4 regions of the Massilia sp. GCM10023247 genome follow, and region 2 is predicted to be linked to each of the others. Evidence: predicted binding sites of a transcription regulator. Region 2 holds the regulator's gene; each other region holds the start of a gene.
The links. Region 2 encodes sigma-54, which starts transcription at its own class of promoters, with help from an activator protein. Its sites were predicted from a motif close to TGGCANGNAANCTGCTTT; they were not measured.

Region 1 (4,899 bases), on a different contig from region 2:
GGCCAGGCCACGCTGCTGGCCCAGCGCTACATCGAACAAAGCCGGCGCGACGGCGACCCGCGCTACCTCGGCTATGCGCAAGCGGCGCTGGCGCCCTGGTGGTCGCAGACGCAGCCGCCTTCCGAAGTGCTGGTGCTGCGCGCCACGCTGCGCCAGAGCACCCACCAGTTCGGCGCCGCCCTGGCCGACCTCGACCAGGTGCTGGCGCGCGACAGCGGCAACAGCCAGGCCTGGCTCACGCGCGCCACCGTGCAGCTGATCACGGGCGATTTTGCCGGGTCCCGCGCCAGCTGCATGCGCCTGTATTCGCGCGCGCCCGAGCTGGTGGTACAGAGCTGCCTGTCGAACGTGGGCAGCGTCAGCGGCCAGGCCGGCGCCAGCTACGAACGCCTGCTGCGCACCTATGCCGCGCGCTCCGAGAGCGGGCCGGCCATCCGCACCTGGGCCGCCACCCTGCTCGGCGAGATGGCGGCGCGCCTTGGCCGCGGCGCCGCGGCCGAAGCGCATTTCCGCGAAGCGCTCGCCCTCGACCCGGCCGACAGCTACCTGCTGGCGGCGTATGCCGATTTCCTGCTCGACGCCGGGCGCGCGCAGCAGGTCGTGCGCCTGCTGCAGGACAAGACGGCCGCCGACGCCCTGCTGCTGCGCTACACGATCGCCCTGAAGGCGGCGCGCATGCCGGAGGCGGGCCGGGCCTCGGGCGAGCTGGCGGCGCGCTTCGACGCGGCCATGCGCCGCCGCGACAACGTGCACCAGCGCGAGCAGGCGCGCTTCGAACTGGCGCTGCGCGCCGATCCCGCCGCCGCCGTGCGCCTGGCCAAATTGAACTGGGCAGTGCAGAAGGAGCCGGCCGACCTGCGCATCCTGGCCGAAGCAGCCGCTGCCAGCGGCGACTCCGAGGCGCGCGCCTTCGTGCTGGCCTGGCTGGCGCGCAGCCGGATCGAGGACGCCACCATTGCCGCGCCCGTGGCGCGGCTGGGAGGCAAGGCATGAGGACCTGCTCGAACGTGCTGGCGCTGCTGGCCCTGCTGTGGGCATGCGCCCTGCCGGCCCAGGCCCACAAGGCGAGCGACAGCTACCTGACCCTCGACGTAAAACAGGAACGGATCACGGGCCAGTGGGACATCGCGCTGCGCGACCTCGAGATGGCGGTCGGCATCGACGCCGACGGCGACGCGGCCCTGACCTGGGACGAAGTGCGCGCCCGCCATGAGGCGATTGCCGCCTACGCGCTGGCGCGCCTGAAACTCGCCGGCGACGGCAAGCCCTGCCTGCTGCGCGTGACCGGACAGCTGGTCGACCAGCATACCGACGGCGCCTATTCGGTGCTGCGCCTGGAGGGCGCCTGCGCCGCCCCGGTCGATGCGCTGACGCTCGACTACAGCCTGTTGTTCGACATCGATCCCCAGCACAAGGGCCTGCTGCGCCTGACGCACGGCCAGTCCACCGGCAGCGCGATCTTCGCGCCCGACGCCCGCCGGCAGACGCTGGCGGTCGCCCAGCCCGGGCGCTGGCGCCAGTTCGCCGACTACCTGCGCCACGGCACCTGGCATATCTGGATCGGCTTCGACCACATCCTGTTCCTGCTCTCGCTGCTGCTGCCGGCCGTGCTGGTGCGCCGCGACGGCCAGTGGCAGGGCCGCGAGACGCTCAAGGCGGCGACCTTCGACGTCCTCAAGATCGTGACCGCCTTCACGCTGGCGCACTCGCTGACCCTGAGCCTGGCCGTGCTCGGCGCCCTGTCCCTGCCTTCGCGCCTGGTCGAGTCGGCCATCGCGGCATCGGTGATCCTGGCCGCCCTGAACAACCTGTGGCCCGTGTACCACCGCTGGCGCGCGGTCGTCGCCTTCGGCTTCGGCCTGGTGCACGGTTTCGGCTTTGCCAGCGTGCTGGCCGACCTCGGCCTGCCGCGGGACGCGCTGGTGGTGTCGCTGGTGGGCTTCAACGTCGGCGTCGAACTGGGCCAGCTGGCGATCGTCGCGGTCTTCCTGCCGCTCGCCTTCGCACTGCGCCGCGGCCCCTTCTACCGGCGCGTGGTGATGACCGGCGGCTCGGTATGCATCGCCCTGGTGGCGCTGGTGTGGCTGGCCGAACGGGCGTTCGACCTGCAGTTGATGGCCTAGCGGCCACGCCGCTCGCTGTCGGATTTTCTTACAGTGGGCGGCCTTTCCGAATGGCGACGCGCGCCAACTTGCTGATTCCTATAGCAATTAAAGTTGCGGCACGGAATATGCTTCTTGAAAGAAAGGGAACAATAATTCAATAAGAAATCTGAAGGAGTCCACATGAACACCGCCCTGGCATGGCTGGTTGCCGCCGCCGCATGGTCGTTTACCTCTGCACATGCCGCCAGCATCCGGCACGATGACGCCGGCGCCGGCGTGCAGCTACCCGAGCCGCTGAAGCAGCCCTTGCAGCCAAGCGGCCTGCACGCCGACACGGCAGCCGATACCCTGTCCGCCACGCCGGTGGGCTTCAAGGGTTTTTACGGGGTCGACCTGTCGGCCGCCGGTCCGGCTGCGAAGAGCCTTGCAGGCAGCGCGTTCGGGTCTGCCCACGATCACCCTGAGCACGATAGCCGCGCCTACACGCCTGGCAGGTGGGCCGCCGCCGGCAGCGCCATGCGCGCCACTGCCGTGCTGCCGGCGCCGCAAGAAGGCGTGCCGGAGCCGGGAACGCTTGCCATCCTGTCGATTGGACTTGCGGGGCTGCTGGTATCGAGCCAGAAGAAGGCGTAAGGGTCTACGGGAGACCGGCCAGCAGCGGCTGGCAGGGAAGCGCCGAGTTATACAGGTTTGAAGAAATGATGCATTTGTTTCAATAAAACTAAAATGACTAATGACCGATTGTTAACGATAAAATATTTCTCGAAAATAACAATTTATCGATAAGCCATTCGGAGGAAGCGATGTTCCAGACCCTGCGTTATCCCGCCCTTGCCCCGCGCCGTGAGGCCCGGCATGCCTTGCACATGCTGGCCCGCGCCGCCGCGGTATGCGCAGTCGCTGTGACCTTGCCCACCTTCGCCGCGACCAAGGACGAAATCGCCCGCATCGAGCGCGGCCTGCGCCAGCCCGTCGCGCTGGCCGGCCAGGAATCGACACGCACGCTGGCCGACGAGATGCGCCGGCTGAACGTGCCCGGCGCGAGCATCGCCGTCATCCGCGGCGGCAAGATCGCCTGGGCGCAGGGCTATGGCATCACCCATGCCGGCGGCCCGGCCGTCACTGCCGACACCCTGTTCCAGGCAGCCTCGATCAGCAAGCCGGTCACGGCGATGGCCGCGCTGCGCCTGGTACAGGAGGGGAAACTCGACCTTGATGCCGACGTCAACACCCTCCTCGACTCCTGGAAACTGCCGCAGGGCGCGAATGGCGACACGAAGGTCAGCCTGCGCCAGCTGTTGTCGCACACCGGCGGCACCAGCGTGTCCGGCTTCCCCGGCTACGCTGCCGGCAAGCCGGTGCCGACCCTGGTGCAGGTGCTCGACGGCGCCGGTCCGGCGAATACGAAACCGGTGCGCGTCGATGCGGCGCCGGGCAGCGCCTTCCGCTATTCGGGCGGCGGCTACAGCATCGTCCAGCAGGCGCTGATCGACCGCAGCGGGAAGCCTTTCGACGTGCTCCTCGCGGACACCGTCCTGGGGCCGATCGGCATGAAGGACAGCCGCTTCTCCCAGCCGCTGCCGGCCACCTTGCTGGCGCGCGCCGCGCTGCCGCACGACGGCAGCGGCAAGCCCTATGCCGGCGGCCCCTACACCTATCCGGAACTGGCAGCGGCCGGCCTCTGGACCACCCCGACCGACATCGCCCGCTTCGCCATCGACCTGCAACGCAGCCTCGGCGGCGGCAAGGGCGTGCTCTCGCCCGCCATGGCGCGCGCCATGCTGCAGCCGGTGAAAAACGGCTACGCCCTCGGCGTGAACGTCGACGGGAGCGATGCCACGCTGAGCTTCGCCCACGGCGGCGGCAACACGGGCTACCAGAACACGCTGTTTGCCTACGCGGGCAGCGGCAAGGAAGGTGGCGACGGCGTGGTCGTGATGACCAATGGCGCCAACGGCGGCGCGCTGGCCGGCGCCATCGCGCGCGCGGTCGCCTTCGAGTACAAGTGGCCGACCTACCAGGTCAAACTGCGCGAGGCGATTGCGCTGCCGGCGGCGGAGCAGGAAAAACTCGCCGGGCGCTACACCACCAGGCAACTGGGCAACTTCGTCATCGCGCGCCGCGACGGCCAGTTGATGATCGCCCTGCGCCCCGATGCCTGGGAACCCCTGCATGCGGCTTCGCCGACGGTGCTGTTCGTGCTCTCGCGCGAGCTCGAATTGCGCATCGACGGCGATGGCGGACGCATCGTGTCCGGCTCGTCGGACCTGCCGTTCAAGAAAGCGGAATAAAGCAGGGCAAGGCCGGCGCGGCGGACTGTTGGGCCGCTCATACATATGCATCATGTATCAGCTTTTTTACAAATCCGCCGAAGGCTTGCCTGAAAGATACCATTAGAATAGTTTCTCCTATTCCATCTATAAAAACAGGGGAAACATGATACGTTTGCCAATCGCCTTGGCGGGGCTGTGCTTGACTATGTCCGCTTTCGCGGCCGATCCGTTCGACGACAAATTCCGCCAGCTCGACGAGCTGCTGCCGACCGCAACGACTGTCCGCACCGCCTCCGGCGCGCCGGGCCACGCCTACTGGCAGCAGCGCGCCGACTACACGATCCGGGCCACGCTCGACGAGGCGAACCGCGCGATCCGCGGCGCCGAGACGATCACGTATCACAACAACTCCCCCGATACCCTGAACTACCTTTGGCTGCAGCTCGACCAGAACATCTACAAGCCGAATTCGGATGCCCGCATGTCGGCCACCTCGGTGTCGCGCGAGGCCTGGGTCAAGC
Region 2 (4,899 bases):
GCGGCCAGCGGCGCCAATGCGCTCAACGAGCCCGACTACATCGTCGAGAACTTCAGTTTCGTGCGCATGACCGAAACCGGCTCGCCGCGCTACGTCATGTCCGGCGAGCGCCTGGTGCACCATCCGGGGCCCGACATGTCGGTGGTGACCCGGCCCGTGGTCGAGAGCATGGCGCCGGGCCGCCCGCGCATGACGCTCGACGCCGAGCGCGGCGAGGTGTTTCATGGCGAGAACCGCGTCGAACTGATCGGCAAGGTCGACATCCTGCGCCCGGCGACCCCGACCAGCGAAGCGCTGCACGCCCAGACCGACGCGCTGACCGTGCTGGCCGACGACGAAATCATCAAGACCGAGCGCCCGGTACGCATGACGCTCGGCGCGGCGACGGCCGAAGGCATCGGGCTGGTGGCCGAGAACCCGGCCCAGAAGCTGCACCTCGGCGGGCGCGGCAAGATCGTCTACCCGCCGCGCCCGAACGGTGCGACCACCCAATAACAGGAACGAAACCACATGAAAAAATTGCTTGCCGCCGCCTTCCTTTCGCTGCTGTCGCTGTCGGCCTCGGCCGAGAAGGCGGACTCGCTCAAGCAGGCCGTCGTCGAATTCGATTCGTTCGATATCGACGAAGTCACGCAGACCCGCATCCTGACCGGCAACGTCATCGTCACGCGCGGCACGCTGCTGCTCAAGTCCGACCGTGCGCTGCTCAAGGAAACGCCGGAAGGCTACATGAGCGTCACCCTGACCTCGGCGCCGGGCCGCGTGGCCACCTTCCGCCAGAAGCGCGACGGCGGGCCGGACCTGTGGATCGAGGGCCAGGCCGAGCGCATCGAATACGAAGAGCGCGAAGAAGTGGTGAAGCTGTTCTCGAAGGCGATCGTGAAGGAACTCGAGAACGGGCGCGTGACGAATGAGCTCCGCGGTCCCTACATCTCCTACGACAACCGGCGCGAAGTGGCGGCCGTGCGCAACGACCCGAGCGGCCAGACCAAGGCCGGCGGCGGACGCGGCACCCTGATCATCGCTCCGCGCAACACCGCGCCGGCTCCCGCGCCCAAGGCGGGCGCCGCGCCGGCACCGGCAGCAGGGAAAAAATAATGAAGGATGATCACGACAAGCGCAGCACCCTGGTCGTGCGGGGGCTGCAGAAAAGTTACGGCAAGCGCCTGGTCGTGCGCGACGTCTCGCTCGAAGTCGGGTGCGGCGAAGTCGTCGGCCTGCTCGGCCCGAACGGCGCCGGCAAGACCACCTCGTTCTACATGATCGTCGGCCTGGTGCCGTCGGACGCCGGCACCATCGAAATCAACGGCACCGACATTTCGAGCCTGCCGATCCACCGGCGCGCGGTGCTCGGCCTGTCCTACCTGCCGCAGGAAGCCTCGGTGTTCCGCAAGCTGACGGTGGAAGACAATATCCGCGCCGTGCTCGAACTGCAGCACGACGAAAACGGCAAGGCCCTGGGCAAGGCGGCGCTCAACGAGCGCCTCGACTCGCTGCTGGCCGAACTGCAGATCGAGAAGCTGCGCGAGAACCCGGCGCTGTCGCTGTCGGGCGGCGAGCGGCGCCGCGTCGAGATCGCGCGCGCGCTGGCGACCAACCCGCGCTTCGTGCTGCTCGACGAACCGTTCGCCGGGGTCGACCCGATCGCCGTGATCGAGATCCAGCGCATCGTGCGCTTCCTGAAGGAGCGCGGCATCGGGGTCCTGATCACCGACCACAACGTGCGCGAGACGCTCGGCATCTGCGACCGCGCCTATATCATCAACCAGGGCGCCGTGCTGGCTTCGGGCCGCCCTGACGACATCATCGCCGACGAGTCGGTACGACGCGTCTACCTCGGCGAACACTTCCGCATGTAGTCACGATAGCGCCCGATGAAACAATCCCTGCAACTCCGGACTTCGCAGCACCTGGCGCTCACGCCGCAGCTCCAGCAGTCGATCCGCCTGCTGCAGTTGTCCACGCTCGAACTGCACCAGGAGATCGAGCAGATCCTGTCCGATAACCCGCTGCTCGAGCGGATCGACGACCCGCTCGACAACTCGGTGCGCCTGCTCGCCGACGGCGCCATCAACGATGCGCCGGTCCAGCAGGCCGAGGCGCCGGCGCCGGGCGGCGAGGAAGCCGCAGCGCCCGCCGAGGCCGGCGAGGGCCTCGACGGCGGCGGCGATGTCGAGCGCGGCGAGGCCGACGCCGATTGGGGCGAGGCACCGCGCGCGGCCAGCGGCGACGGCGACGACGACGGCCGGCCGCAGCTGGGCGCGATCGGCGTGACGCTGCGCGAGCACCTGTCGGAACAGGTCCGGGTCACGGGCGCGAGCGCGCGCGACCGCGCGCTGGCCGAACTCGTAATCGACGCCATCGACGACAACGGCTACCTGGAAGAGCAGCTCGACGAGATCCACGCGCGCCTGCCGGCCGAGCTGGAAGTCGAGATCGAGGAACTGCGTTGCGCGCTGGCGCTGGTGCAAAGCCTGGACCCGGTCGGCGTCGGCGCGCGCAGCGCCAGCGAGTGCCTGGCCCTGCAGATCCGCCAAATGCCGGGCGTGCCGCTGGTGACGCGGCGCATGGCCCTGAAAATCGTCGAGGGGTATCTGACCTGGTTCGCCCAGCGCGAATTCAACAAGCTGAAAAAGGCGCTCGACTGCGACGACGAAGACCTGCGCGAAGCCCAGGCCGTCATCCGCCAGTGCAATCCGCACCCGGGCGCGGCCTTTGCGTCGAGCACCTCCGACTACGTGGTACCGGACGTTATTGTCCGCAAGAACGGGGCCGGCTGGAGCGTGATGCTCAACAGCGAAGTCATGCCGCGCCTGCGCGTGAATAACCTGTACGCGGCATTGCTCAAGCAGGGCAAGGGCGAAGGCCAGATGAGCGCGCAGTTGCAGGAAGCGAAATGGCTCATCAAAAATATGCGCCAGCGTTTCGACACGATCCTGCGTGTGTCCCAGGCAATTGTCGAGCGCCAGCGCAACTTTTTCAGCCATGGCGCGGTTGCCATGCGTCCCCTTGTGCTTCGTGAGATAGCTGATACACTAGGCCTACACGAGAGCACCATTTCTCGTGTAACAACTCAAAAATTCATGCTGACCCCCCACGGCATGTTTGAGCTGAAGTATTTCTTCGGAAGCCACGTCGCCACCGAAGCGGGGGGCGAAGCCTCTTCGACGGCGATTCGGGCGCTCATTGCGCAACTGACAGGAGCAGAGGACCCCAAGAACCCATTATCCGATAGCAAGATCGCGGAAATGCTCGGTGAACAAGGCATGGTCATCGCGCGCCGCACGGTTGCAAAATACCGCGAGGCACTCAAGATCCCTCCCGTCAGTCTCCGCAAATCCTTGTAATGACGGCAGCCAGGCGCGCGCCATGCGCGTCACGGACGCCGTTCCTTTTTCAAAGGAGTGTGTATGAATCTCACCATCAGCGGTCACCACCTCGACGTAACCCCCGCCATCCGTGAATACGTACAGAACAAGCTGGAACGCATCACCCGCCATTTCGATCAAGTGATCGACTCCCATGTGATCCTCGCCATCGACAACCTGACCGAGAAAGAAAAAAGGCAGAAAGCCGAGATCACCATGCGCCTGTCCGGCAAGACGGTGCACGTAGAGAGTGTGGCGCAAGACCTGTATGCGGCGATCGACCTCCTGATCGACAGGCTGGATCGCCAGGTGATGAAGTACAAGACCATCCTGCAGAACCATAGTCACGAGGCGCTCAAGCGCCGCCCTGAAGGCGGAGAGGCTGTTGCTGTCTAATCGGCAACGAAGCACCGTCTGAACGAGGGCGCCGGAAGGCGCCCTTTTCACATTTGGGACTCAGTACTCGCCGGCTTCGGTAAAATGCATGTCTTTCACACAAGCCCTAGAACCATGACAGACCATGTCCTGACCCGCGTTGCCAACGGCACCGGCGTGATTACCCTCGACCGGCCGCAGACCCTCAACTCGCTGTCGCTCGCCATGGTGCGGCGCCTGGCCGAGACCTTGCTGGCCTGGCGCGACGATGCCGCCGTTGCCGCCGTCGTGATCACCAGCAGCAGCCAAAAAGCCCTGTGCGCGGGCGGCGACATTCGTTTCTTCCACGAGGTCGGCAACTTGCCTCCGACCGGCGGTAGCGCCCTGCTGGAAGACTTCTTCACCGAAGAATACGCGCTCAACCACCTGATTCACTTCTACCCGAAACCGTATATCTCGATCATGGATGGGGTCGTCATGGGGGGCGGCATGGGCATTGCCCAGGGCGGTCCCGAGACCGGCCTGCGCATCGTCACCGAGCGCACGAAAATGGCGATGCCGGAAGTGAACATCGGCCTGTTCCCGGATGTCGGCGGCAGCCATTTCCTGTCGCACGCGCCTGGGCAACTCGGCAACTATCTCGGCCTGACGGGCTTGACCATCGGCGCGGCCGACGCCTTGTATGTCGGGCTGGCCGACCTGTTCGTGCCAAGCGCGCGGCTGGGCGAGCTGAACGCGCTGATCGCGTCGACGCCGGGCGCGCAGCTGGCGGAAAGGATCCGCGCCTTCGGCGCCGGCCATGCGGACGATGCCGGCCCCGCCAGCCTGGAAGCGGCACGCGCTGCGATCGACACCCATTTCGGCGCCGGTTCGGTGGCGGCGATCATGGCCTCGCTCGAGACCGACGCCAGCCCGTTCGCGCAAAAGGCGCTGGCCGCGATGCGCCAGCGTTCGCCGCTGCTGATGTGCGTGACCCACGAGCTGCTGCTGCGCGGCGCCTCGCTCGGGGTGGCCGACTGCCTGCGCCTGGAACGCTCGCTGGTGCGCCGCAATTTCGAGCACGGCGAAGTGCTCGAAGGCATCCGCGCGCTGGTCATCGACAAGGACAATGCGCCGCAGTGGAATCCGCCGACGCTGGGTGAGGTGACGCCCGAGA
Region 3 (4,899 bases), on a different contig from region 2:
CGCTTGCCGAAGGCGACCCGCACCGTCAGGGTGGTGTCGTCGGTCAGGCCGGCGGTGGAGACGGCGTTGCGCGCGAAGCGGATGTTGCCGGCGCGTTCACCGCCGATGCTGACGATGCACTCGTCGGCCTTCGAGAGCGACAGCACGCGGTCGCAGATGCGTTTGGTTTGTTCCTGGTTCAAGATGGTCATGAGTGTTCCCTGCCTTAGCCGATCTTGCGAGCGGTGTTGATCACGTTGATGCCGTTGAAGCGCGCGGTCGAGGAGCCGTGCGAGACGATGCTGATCTGCGGCGGCTGTCCTTTGCCGTCGAAGAACGAGCCGCCCATGCGCCAGTCGCTCTGGTCGCAGATGCCGGCGCAGGCCGTCCAGAATTCCTGGGTGTTGGCCTGGTAGGCCACGTCTTCCAGCATCTCGCCGATCTTGCCGTCCTTGATTTCGTAGAACAGCTGGCCGCCGAACTGGAAGTTGTAGCGCTGCTGGTCAATCGAGAACGAGCCGTCGCCGACGATGTAGATGCCCTTCTTGATGCCCTTGACCATGTCGTCCGGGCTCATCTTCTTCTTGCCGGCCGCCAGCGAGACGTTCGGCATGCGCTGGAACTGCACATTGCTCCACGAGTCGGCGTACGAGCAGCCGTGCGATTCCTTCTCGCCGATGATGTGGGCCTGGTCGCGCGTGGCCTGGTAGTTGACCAGGATGCCGTCCTTGATGATGTCCCACTGCTTGGTCCGGACGCCTTCGTCGTCGTAGCCGACCGCGCCCAGCGAGCCTTTCGTGACCTTGTCCGCGTACAGGTTGACGATCTCCGAGCCGTACTTGAATTTCTTGGTTTCCCACTTGTCGAGCGTCGCAAAACTGGTGCCGGCGTAGTTGGCTTCGTAGCCGAGCACGCGGTCCAGTTCCGTCGGGTGGCCGACCGATTCGTGGATGGTCAGGAACAGGTGTTCCGGCGACAGCATCAGGTCGTACTTGCCCGGGGTGACCGATTTCGCGGTGAGTTTACGCTTGGCGTCGCGGCCGGCAGCGCGGGCGTCGCCGATCATGTCGTAGGAGTCCGTGTACAGGGTGGCGACGCCGCCGGCGGCCTTGATCTTGTGCTCGGGACGGGCGTCGAGGTATTCGTAACCCATGCCGACCGGGGCGCCGAGCGCCTGGCGCGAGCGGAACTTGCCGCTGGCCTTGTCGACTGCCGTCGCGGTGAATGGCGCCCACAGGCGGTGCAGGTCCTGGTCGATATAGGAGCCGTCGGTCGAAGCAAAATATTTTTGCTGGTTCACCTGGAACAGCATCGACTGCATGAAGTTCGCGCCGCCGTCCATGCCGGCTTTATTGGCGGCGATCAAGAGGTCGGCCTTGTCCTTGATCGGCACCGTGCGCCAGTCCTTCTTGTACGGCGTCGCCCACGACACTTCGCCGACGCCTTTCACGGGCGCCAGGCGCACCGGCTCGGTCTGCAGCTTGGCGTTGGCCTTGGCGATGGCCACGGCCTGGCGCGCCGCGTTGGCGATGCCGTCCGGGGTCATGTCCGAGGTGGCGGCAAAGCCGTAGGCGCCGTTGCAGATCACGCGCACGCCGACGCCGGCCGATTCGGTGTTGACGACATTCTCGACATTCAAGTCACGCGTGGTCACGAACTGGTTCAGGTAGCGGCCGATGCGCACGTCGCAGTAGCTGGCGCCGGCCTTGGTGGCGGCGTTCAGCGCGGTGTCGGCAAGCGCCTTCTTGGCGGCGACCGCCATCGGATTGAGCAGTTCCTCGGCGGCGATGGCTCGCCCGGCGACCGGGATGAGCATCGTTCCGAATGCCAGGGTACTGATGTTGAGAAAGGTACGACGTTCCATGGTGTCTCCTGAATTCAACCTGCTTCTTGGGGGCGGCGCGTACACGGGCACTGCCGCGTATGTATATGTAGAACTCCGATGCCATCGGGAACAAACTGAATGGCAAACCGCTAAACATTAGCAGCAACTCAAGATTTTGAATAGGCAATCTTTGTACCAGCTCAAAGTAGTAAATACATACTTGTGGTAAGCCGCTGACAGTGCGATTCGTTCGCGTGAGCAGCCCTTGTCCGGAAGCTGTCCGATCTGTCCGCGCGGACACTTTCGGACAGCTCAGGCATGGTGCATACGCGACTTCGCTTGACTACGCCTGTTGCTTGTTCGATCATCGGGCGCGACCCAACAACGAACGGAGACTTTATGAAACGACTGATCCTGGCCGCCTTGCTGGCATGCAGTGCTGCAGGCGCCGTGCAGGCCGACGACGCCCTGAAAGCCGTCATCGCCGGCGAGCACCGCGTGGACAACGCCAAGCGCGACCAATGGCGCCATCCGTACGAAACCCTGACTTTCTTCGGCATCAAGCCGACCATGACGGTGGTCGAGCTGGTGCCCTCCGGCGGCTGGTACACCGAGATCCTGGCGCCCTACCTGCGCGACAAGGGCAAGCTGATCGGCGCCGGCCAGGCGATCGAGCCGGGCAAGCGCTATGGCGAGGCCTTCAAGAAGAAGCTCGACTCGAATCCTGCCCTGTACGGCAAGGTCGTCACCAGCGTCTTCGAGCCGCCAAGCCGTTATGAGATCGCGCCGCCGAACAGCGTCGACATGGTGCTCACCTTCCGCAACCTGCACAACTGGGTCGGCTTCGGCGACGAGGCAGTCAAGACCACCTTCAAGGAAATCCACAAGGTGCTCAAACCGGGCGGCGTGCTGGGCGTGGTCGACCACCGCCTGCCGGCCACCATGAAGCAGGACGAGAAGGCATCGAGCGGCTATGTGCACGAAGCCTATGTAATCAAGATGGCCGAGAGCGCCGGCTTCAAGCTGGCCGGCAAGTCCGAGGTCAACGCCAACCCGAAGGACACGGCAAACCACGAAAAAGGCGTCTGGACGCTGCCTCCGGTGCTGGCCAACAAGGACAAGGACCGGGAGAAGCTCATGGCGATCGGCGAGAGCGACCGCATGACCCTGAAATTCGTGAAGCAGTAAACCGTTTCGCGGCAAGAGAAATGAAAACGGCCCGGTGATCACCGGGCCGTTTTATTTGATGGGCATCGCGCCCTCGAGCGTGGCTCAGGCGCGGCGGCGGCGCGCTGCCAGGAAGCCCAGCATGCCCAGGCCCAGCAGGGCGGCCGATGCAGGCTCCGGAACGTCGACTGGCGGTACGACGACGACAGGCTCGTTGAAGTTGGCGTACAGATGGGCGCCGGTGACGAAGAAGTCGCCGGAACGGCTCCTCAGCGCAACATTGGCGTTCAGCAGGCCATCGGCTTTCAGGTCATTCAAGGCCTCGACCAGGTCAATCCTGACCGTGGTGACGGTATTACCGTTTGGCACATTATTATTGCCGGCCGGCTCCAGCTTCTGCATATCGGCGCCAGTACCGACCGAGATCGTGTACTGCTCGTTATTCTGGCCCATGCCAGGATCGTTCAGGAAAACGTTGAGGTAGGCCTCGAAGATGTCCGACGAGCTGACACCCCAGCCAGCCAGCAGGCTGGTCAGGTTGAAGTTAAAACCGAAGGAATTGGTGGCCGTGATCTTGACGGGAGACGCCAACAACTGCTCCTGGTCGATGGTGATGACGTTGGCATTGGCAGCACCGACAGCCAGCGAGCACAGCGCGGCAACAAGCATTTTCTTAACGATTTTCATTTTTATTTCCCTTGAGTTTAGGACTGTTCTGTATTCAGCAATCAGGCGGGATGGTTTTATGCGATCCGCGTAGGGTGATAAGCAGATTCCATGCCACAAGGAAAATTTCGTTTCAAATCATTACGTTAGTAAATATCGTGTTCTGCCAAGAATCGGCTGTGTAAAAATTGTCGACAAATCAATAATTGTTTCATTTGTGAAATTTCACAAATGGCCGGCCCAGTTGACCCGGCAGCGCTGCTACCGGATCAACTGGGCCAGGCTCGCTTAGGTGGACTTCTGCTTTACCGGCGTGAACAGCAGGTCGTGGAAGTCGTAGCTGAAGTCGGTCTCGGTGGATACCGCCTTCATCTTGACGTGCTCGATGCTGCCGTCGTGGTCGAGCGCGAAGGTGACGTAGGCGTCGGCATTGAAGTTGCGCTCCTTCCAGCGCACGATAAAGGTGTCGTGCTGGAAGTGCTCCATCTCGCCGGTGAGATCCGGGGTGCGCGTGAACGACATGACCAGCTTGTTCCCCGGCCCGCGCTTGATCTGCATGGCGCCGTACCACGGGTCCTCGTACTGCCCTTCGTAGCCGGCCAGCGCCAGCGAGGGCTTCGAGGCGGCGGCGCGCGTGGTCGCGGCGCCCTTCAGGCGCGCCTTTTCCTTCTCGTGCGCCTCGTGCTCGAGGTCGGCGATCAGCTTGATCCAGTCGGTCGGGGCCGCGCCCGTCATGTACTGGTCGAGCAGGCGGTATTGCAGCGCGTTGAGCGCGCCGCCGCTTTCGGCATTGGTCAAGATCGCGATGCCCAGTTTCGATTCCGGCACCAGCAGCACGCGCGAATAAAAGCCCTGCAGCGCGCCGCCGTGCATGGCGATCAATTGCCCCTTGTAGTCGCGCAGCTGGAAGCCCAGGCCATAGGCGAAGAAGTTCGGCTTCGTGGCAGCCAGCGGCGGCTTCGGCGTGCCGATCTTCATCGGCGTCTGCGCGGTCCACATCTCGCGCGCCTGCGCCTCGCTCCACAGGCGCAGCTCCTTGCCGTCCGGCCCCTTGGCACCCTCGACGCGGCCGCCGTCGAGCAGCACCTTCATCCACCTGGCGATGTCTTCGGCATTCGTGTTGATGCCGACCGCGCCGACGGCGTTATCGACCGGCATCGACTTCACGGCGGCGATCTTGTCGTTGATCTTGCTGTGCGCGTGCGAGGCGTTCGGGTTGCCTGCGTTTTCGGCCAGGCTGGTGGTGGTCGTGTTCATGCCGA
Region 4 (4,899 bases), on a different contig from region 2:
GAATCCACCATGCGTCATCCGCTTTCCCTCCTGGCCCTCGGCATTGCGCTGGCGCTCGGCGCCCCGCATGCGCCCGCGCACAGTGCCGAGGCCCCCGCCGCCAAGCGCAGCCTGCGCGAAACCTATACCAAGTACGAATACCGCATCCCGATGCGCGACGGCGTGACCCTGTTCACCGCCGTCTACGTGCCGAAGGACAGTTCGCGCAGCTATCCCTTCCTGATGCAGCGCACCCCGTACAGCGCCGGCGTGCAGGCCCAGGGCGAACTGCGCTACGGCGTCGACTGGTATCCGGAGGCGATCGGACCCTCGCGCGAATTCGAGGACGCCGGCTATATCTTCGTGAAGCAGGACGTGCGCGGGCGCTACATGTCGGAAGGCAAATGGCAGGAGATGACGCCCCATGCGCAGGCGAAACGCGCCGCCGGCGAAGGGACCGAAAGCCAGGACATGCACGACACGGTGGCCTGGCTGCTCAAGAACGTTCCGAACCATAACGGCAAGGTCGGCATCTACGGCATCAGCTATCCGGGCTTTTATACGGCGGCCAGCATCATCGACTCGCACCCGGCCATCAAGGCGGCTTCGCCCCAGGCGCCGATTGCCGACCTGTACATGGGCGACGACTCGTACCACGGCGGCGCTTTCATGCTGGCGGCGAACTTCGATTTCTATGCGGCGTTCACCGAGGCCCCGAACCCGACGCCGCTGCCGAAGACGCGTGCGGACTTCGACTACGGCGAGACCGACGGCTACGACTTTTTCCTCAAGCGCCTGACGCTGCCCAACATCGTGGCCAGCATGAGCGAGCAGCAGCGTGCGCTCTTCATGCCGAACGTCGAACACGACACCTACGACGCCTTCTGGCAATCGCGCGCCATCGCGCCGCACCTGAAAAACGTCAAGGCGGCCGTGCTGACGGTGGGCGGCTGGTTCGACGCGGAAGACCCGCAAGGCCCGTTCACCACCTACAGCGCCATCGAAAAACAGAACCCGGGCATCGTCAACGCCCTCGTCATGGGACCGTGGGTGCACGGCGGCTGGGCGCGCGGGGAGGGGGCCCGCCTCGGGCACGTCGGCTTCGATGCGAAGACGTCCGAGTACTTCCGCAAGGAGCTGCAGTTCCCGTTCTTCGAGCAGCACCTGAAGGGCGTGAAGCCGGCCGCCAGCCTGGCCGAGGTCACCGCCTTCGAGACCGGCAGCAACGTCTGGCGCCGCTACGCCGCCTGGCCGCCGGTGCAGGCCAAAGCGCGCACCCTGTACTTCGGCGCCGACGGCAAGCTCGGCTGGCAGCAGCCTGCTTCATCGAGCGGCGCCGGCTACGACGAATACGTGGCCGACCCGCGCAAACCGGTGCCCTTCATCGGCTACCCGGCAACCGGCGTTCCGCGCGAATACATGGTCTCCGACCAGCGTTTCGCGGCCAGGCGGCCCGACGTGCTGGTCTATCAAAGCGAGGTGCTGGAAGAGGACGTGACGATCGTCGGCCCGGTCAGGCCCAAGCTGTTCGTCTCGACCACCGGGACCGACGCCGACTGGGTCGTCAAACTGATCGACGTCTACCCGGCATCCTACCCGCAGCCCCAGCCTGAGCGGCGCGGCAGCGACGTCCCGCCCCCTGGCGTGGAAATGGGCGGCTACCAGCAGCTGGTGCGCGGTAATCCGCTGCGCGGCAAGTTCCGCCACGGCTACGAGAAGCCGGTGCCCTTCACGCCCGGCAAAGTGGAGGCGGTCGACTTCGAGATCGGCCAGGTCAACCACACCTTCCGCCGCGGCCATCGCATCATGGTGCAGGTGCAAAGCTCATGGTTCCCGCTGGTCGACCTGAACCCGCAAACGTTTACGTCGATCCCGCGCGCGAAGCCGGAGGATTTTAAAAAGGCGACCCAGCGCGTCTACCGCGCGCCGGACACGCCGTCCGGCCTGCAGGTGCTGGTGCTGCCGCGGAATTGACGTAGGGTGGGCGGCTATACCGGAACGGGTGCATTCACGCTACTTGGAAGCCGCCCACGCGTTCAACTATCAGACGAACAATCGCGAACGATCATCCGTGCGTTGGACGCGTGGACGGCAGAGCCGTTCACCCTACATTCCGTTCACGCCCCGATCCAGGGCAGGCCCGCCTTGCACCAGCCGCCCACCGTCTTGCGATGGCCTTCGGCATCGCGGTCGCCCTCGAAGCCTTCCAGGATGTCGAAGGAATTGGCGTAGCCGAGCTCGGTCGCCACGCGCGCGCCATGGCGCGAACGCACGCCGGAGCGGCACAGGAACAGCAGGACCTCGTCCTTGCCTGCTACCTGCGCCAGCTGCTCGCCGAACTGGGGATTGGGCTGGCCGCCGGGATAGCTGGCCCACTGTACCGCCACGTGCTGGGGCTCGGGGACGGCCACGCGCCCGACCCAATCGCGCTCGGCGTTGGTGCGGACGTCGACGATTTTCACTTTCGGATCGGACTGGAGCAGGGTGAATGCTTCCTGCGGCGTCACGGCGCCGGCATAGGCTTGTCCGGGCGCCCGGGTGCGCGCCGTGGCGAGGATGTCTTCGGTTGTCATGTTGTTTCCTTGAAGGGTGATGCGCACCGCATTGGTGGCGGACTTGCTGAAACGGTGCGCCGTGCCTCAAAATGGTGCGCTTTGGCCAATATGCACCAAAATGGTGCAAAGGATGGGCTGCCGTGCACCGCGCTGCAAAACCGTGGCCTGGAGATTTTATGGTTAAACTCTCGGGTTGCCAAAGAACGATTGCGTATTTGTTCATGCCAGGAGGCCGGGAACGCATCTGGCACAGTTCCTGCATTAACCGTAGCAAGCAGGCCGCAGGCAGGCTGGACTGGCCGACAAGGCCATCGCCCAGGACCTGGCGAGGCAACCATTTTCAATTAGGAGAAACGCATGGCAAAGACCGCCGCAGATGTGATGCAGATGGTGAAGGACAACGAAGTCAAGTTCGTTGATTTCCGCTTCGCGGATACCCGTGGTAAAGAGCAGCACGTCACCGTCCCAGTGTCGCACTTCGACCTCGACAAGTTCGAGTCGGGCCACGCGTTCGACGGCTCCTCGATCGCCGGGTGGAAGGGCATCGAAGCATCGGACATGATCCTGATGCCGGACCCTTCCACCGCGAACCTCGATCCGTTCATGGAAGAAACCACCCTGTTCATGCAGTGCGACGTGATCGAACCGTCGGACGGCAAGGGCTATGACCGCGATCCGCGCTCGATCGCCAAGCGCGCCGAAGCCTACCTGAAGTCGACCGGCCTGGGCGACACCGCCTTCTTCGGCCCGGAGCCCGAATTCTTCATCTTCGACGCCATTCGCTGGAAGATCGACATGTCGGGCTGCTTCGTGAAGATCGACTCCGAGGAAGCCTCGTGGTCGACCGACGCCAAGATCGAAGGCGGCAACAGCGGCCATCGTCCGGCGGTCAAGGGCGGTTATTTCCCGGTGCCGCCGGTCGACAGCTTCCAGGACATGCGCTCGGAAATGTGCCTGATCCTCGAATCGCTGGGCATCCCGGTCGAAGTGCACCACCATGAAGTGGCCGGCGCCGGCCAGAACGAAATCGGCACCCGCTTCTCGACCCTGGTCGAGCGCGCCGACTGGACCCAGAACATGAAATACGTGATCTGGAACGTCGCCCACAGCTACGGCAAGACCGCCACCTTCATGCCGAAGCCGATCAACGGCGACAACGGCTCGGGCATGCACGTGCACCAGTCGATCTGGAAGGACGGCAAGAACCTGTTCGCGGGCGACGGTTATGCCGGCCTGTCGGAAACGGCTCTGTTCTACATCGGCGGCATCATCAAGCACGCCAAGGCCCTGAACGCGATCACCAACCCGGGCACCAACTCGTACAAGCGCCTGGTGCCGGGCTACGAAGCGCCCGTGAAACTGGCGTATTCGGCCAAGAACCGCTCGGCCTCGATCCGCATCCCGCACGTGGCGAACCCGAAGGGCCGCCGCATCGAAGTGCGCTTCCCGGACCCGCTGGCCAACGTCTACCTGTGCTTCGCCGCGCTGCTGATGGCGGGCCTGGACGGCATCCAGAACAAGATCCACCCGGGCGAAGCCGCCTCGAAGGACCTGTACCACCTGCCGCCGGAAGAAGACAAGCTGATCCCGACCGTCTGCGCATCGCTGGAAGAAGCGCTCGAAGCCCTGAACGCGGACCGCGAGTTCCTGACCCGCGGCGGCGTCTTCAGCGACAACATGATCGATGCCTACATCGACCTCAAGATGCAGGAAGTGCAGCGCATGCGCATGACCCCGCATCCGGTCGAATTCGACATGTACTACTCGGCTTGATCGCCATTCAATAATACTGTTGCTCTACGGCATCAAAAGCTGTAAGCGAAGGTAACAAACGCGGGGAAGGCCAGGGGCTTTCCCCGCGTTTTTTGCTGGATGCGGTATATTCAGCCCCACTTCCACCCTGCACGCCATGCCGTGCTGCTTCTACCGATGCGAACGATTAAGATGGATTTTCGCCGCGGCGCCGCGCTCCTCGCGGGCGGGCTGGCGCTGCAGTGTTCCCTGCTGGCCCAGGCCCAGGTCTACCGCTGTACCGACGCCAACGGCAACAAGCTCTACACCGACACGAAGAAGGGTAATTGCGAGCTGATCGACTCGGGCCCCGCGCCGCGCCCGCCGGCGGCCTCGCCGATGATCCCGTCGGTGCGCCCGAACGCCGCGCCGGCGCCCGCCGCCGGCACGCCGAGCCCGAATAACTTCCCGCGCGTCGACACTTCCCAGCAGCGCGCCCGCGACGACGACCGCCGCGAGATCCTGAACGAGGAACTGCGCGCCGAAGAGAAAAAGCTGGCCGACCTCAAGGCCGTCTTCAAGAACGGCGAGCCAGAGCGGCAGGGCAACGAGCGCAACTACGCCAAATACCAGG

Region 1: ACFPAH_RS06390 (PEP-CTERM sorting domain-containing protein) is a predicted target of sigma-54. The motif match lies at 2,220-2,237, and genes of this name have one in related genera.
Region 3: ACFPAH_RS01290 (TldD/PmbA family protein) is a predicted target of sigma-54. The motif match lies at 1,985-2,002, and genes of this name have one in related genera.
Region 4: glnA (type I glutamate--ammonia ligase) is a predicted target of sigma-54. The motif match lies at 2,780-2,797, and genes of this name have one in related genera.

Annotation. Positions count from the first base shown of each region.
Region 1 covers NZ_JBHSIB010000007.1:611,332-616,230, forward strand. The annotation lists gene ACFPAH_RS06380 (hypothetical protein) at 1-993, shown strand, start outside; gene ACFPAH_RS06385 (HupE/UreJ family protein) at 990-2,123, shown strand; gene ACFPAH_RS06390 (PEP-CTERM sorting domain-containing protein) at 2,286-2,738, shown strand; gene ACFPAH_RS06395 (serine hydrolase domain-containing protein) at 2,909-4,396, shown strand; gene ACFPAH_RS06400 (M1 family metallopeptidase) at 4,542-4,899, shown strand, end outside.
Region 2 covers NZ_JBHSIB010000002.1:22,762-27,660, forward strand. The annotation lists gene lptC (LPS export ABC transporter periplasmic protein LptC) at 1-495, shown strand, start outside; gene lptA (lipopolysaccharide transport periplasmic protein LptA) at 511-1,098, shown strand; gene lptB (LPS export ABC transporter ATP-binding protein) at 1,098-1,859, shown strand; gene ACFPAH_RS00120 (RNA polymerase factor sigma-54) at 1,875-3,347, shown strand; gene hpf (ribosome hibernation-promoting factor, HPF/YfiA family) at 3,411-3,764, shown strand; gene ACFPAH_RS00130 (enoyl-CoA hydratase/isomerase family protein) at 3,879-4,899, shown strand, end outside.
Region 3 covers NZ_JBHSIB010000004.1:78,685-83,583, reverse strand. The annotation lists gene ACFPAH_RS01295 (TldD/PmbA family protein) at 1-191, opposite strand, end outside; gene ACFPAH_RS01290 (TldD/PmbA family protein) at 206-1,843, opposite strand; gene ACFPAH_RS01285 (class I SAM-dependent methyltransferase) at 2,204-2,992, shown strand; gene ACFPAH_RS01280 (PEP-CTERM sorting domain-containing protein) at 3,077-3,658, opposite strand; gene ACFPAH_RS01275 (serine hydrolase) at 3,926-4,899, opposite strand, start outside.
Region 4 covers NZ_JBHSIB010000013.1:111,908-116,806, forward strand. The annotation lists gene ACFPAH_RS14065 (CocE/NonD family hydrolase) at 10-1,953, shown strand; gene ACFPAH_RS14070 (rhodanese-like domain-containing protein) at 2,097-2,552, opposite strand; gene glnA (type I glutamate--ammonia ligase) at 2,892-4,307, shown strand; gene ACFPAH_RS14080 (DUF4124 domain-containing protein) at 4,479-4,899, shown strand, end outside.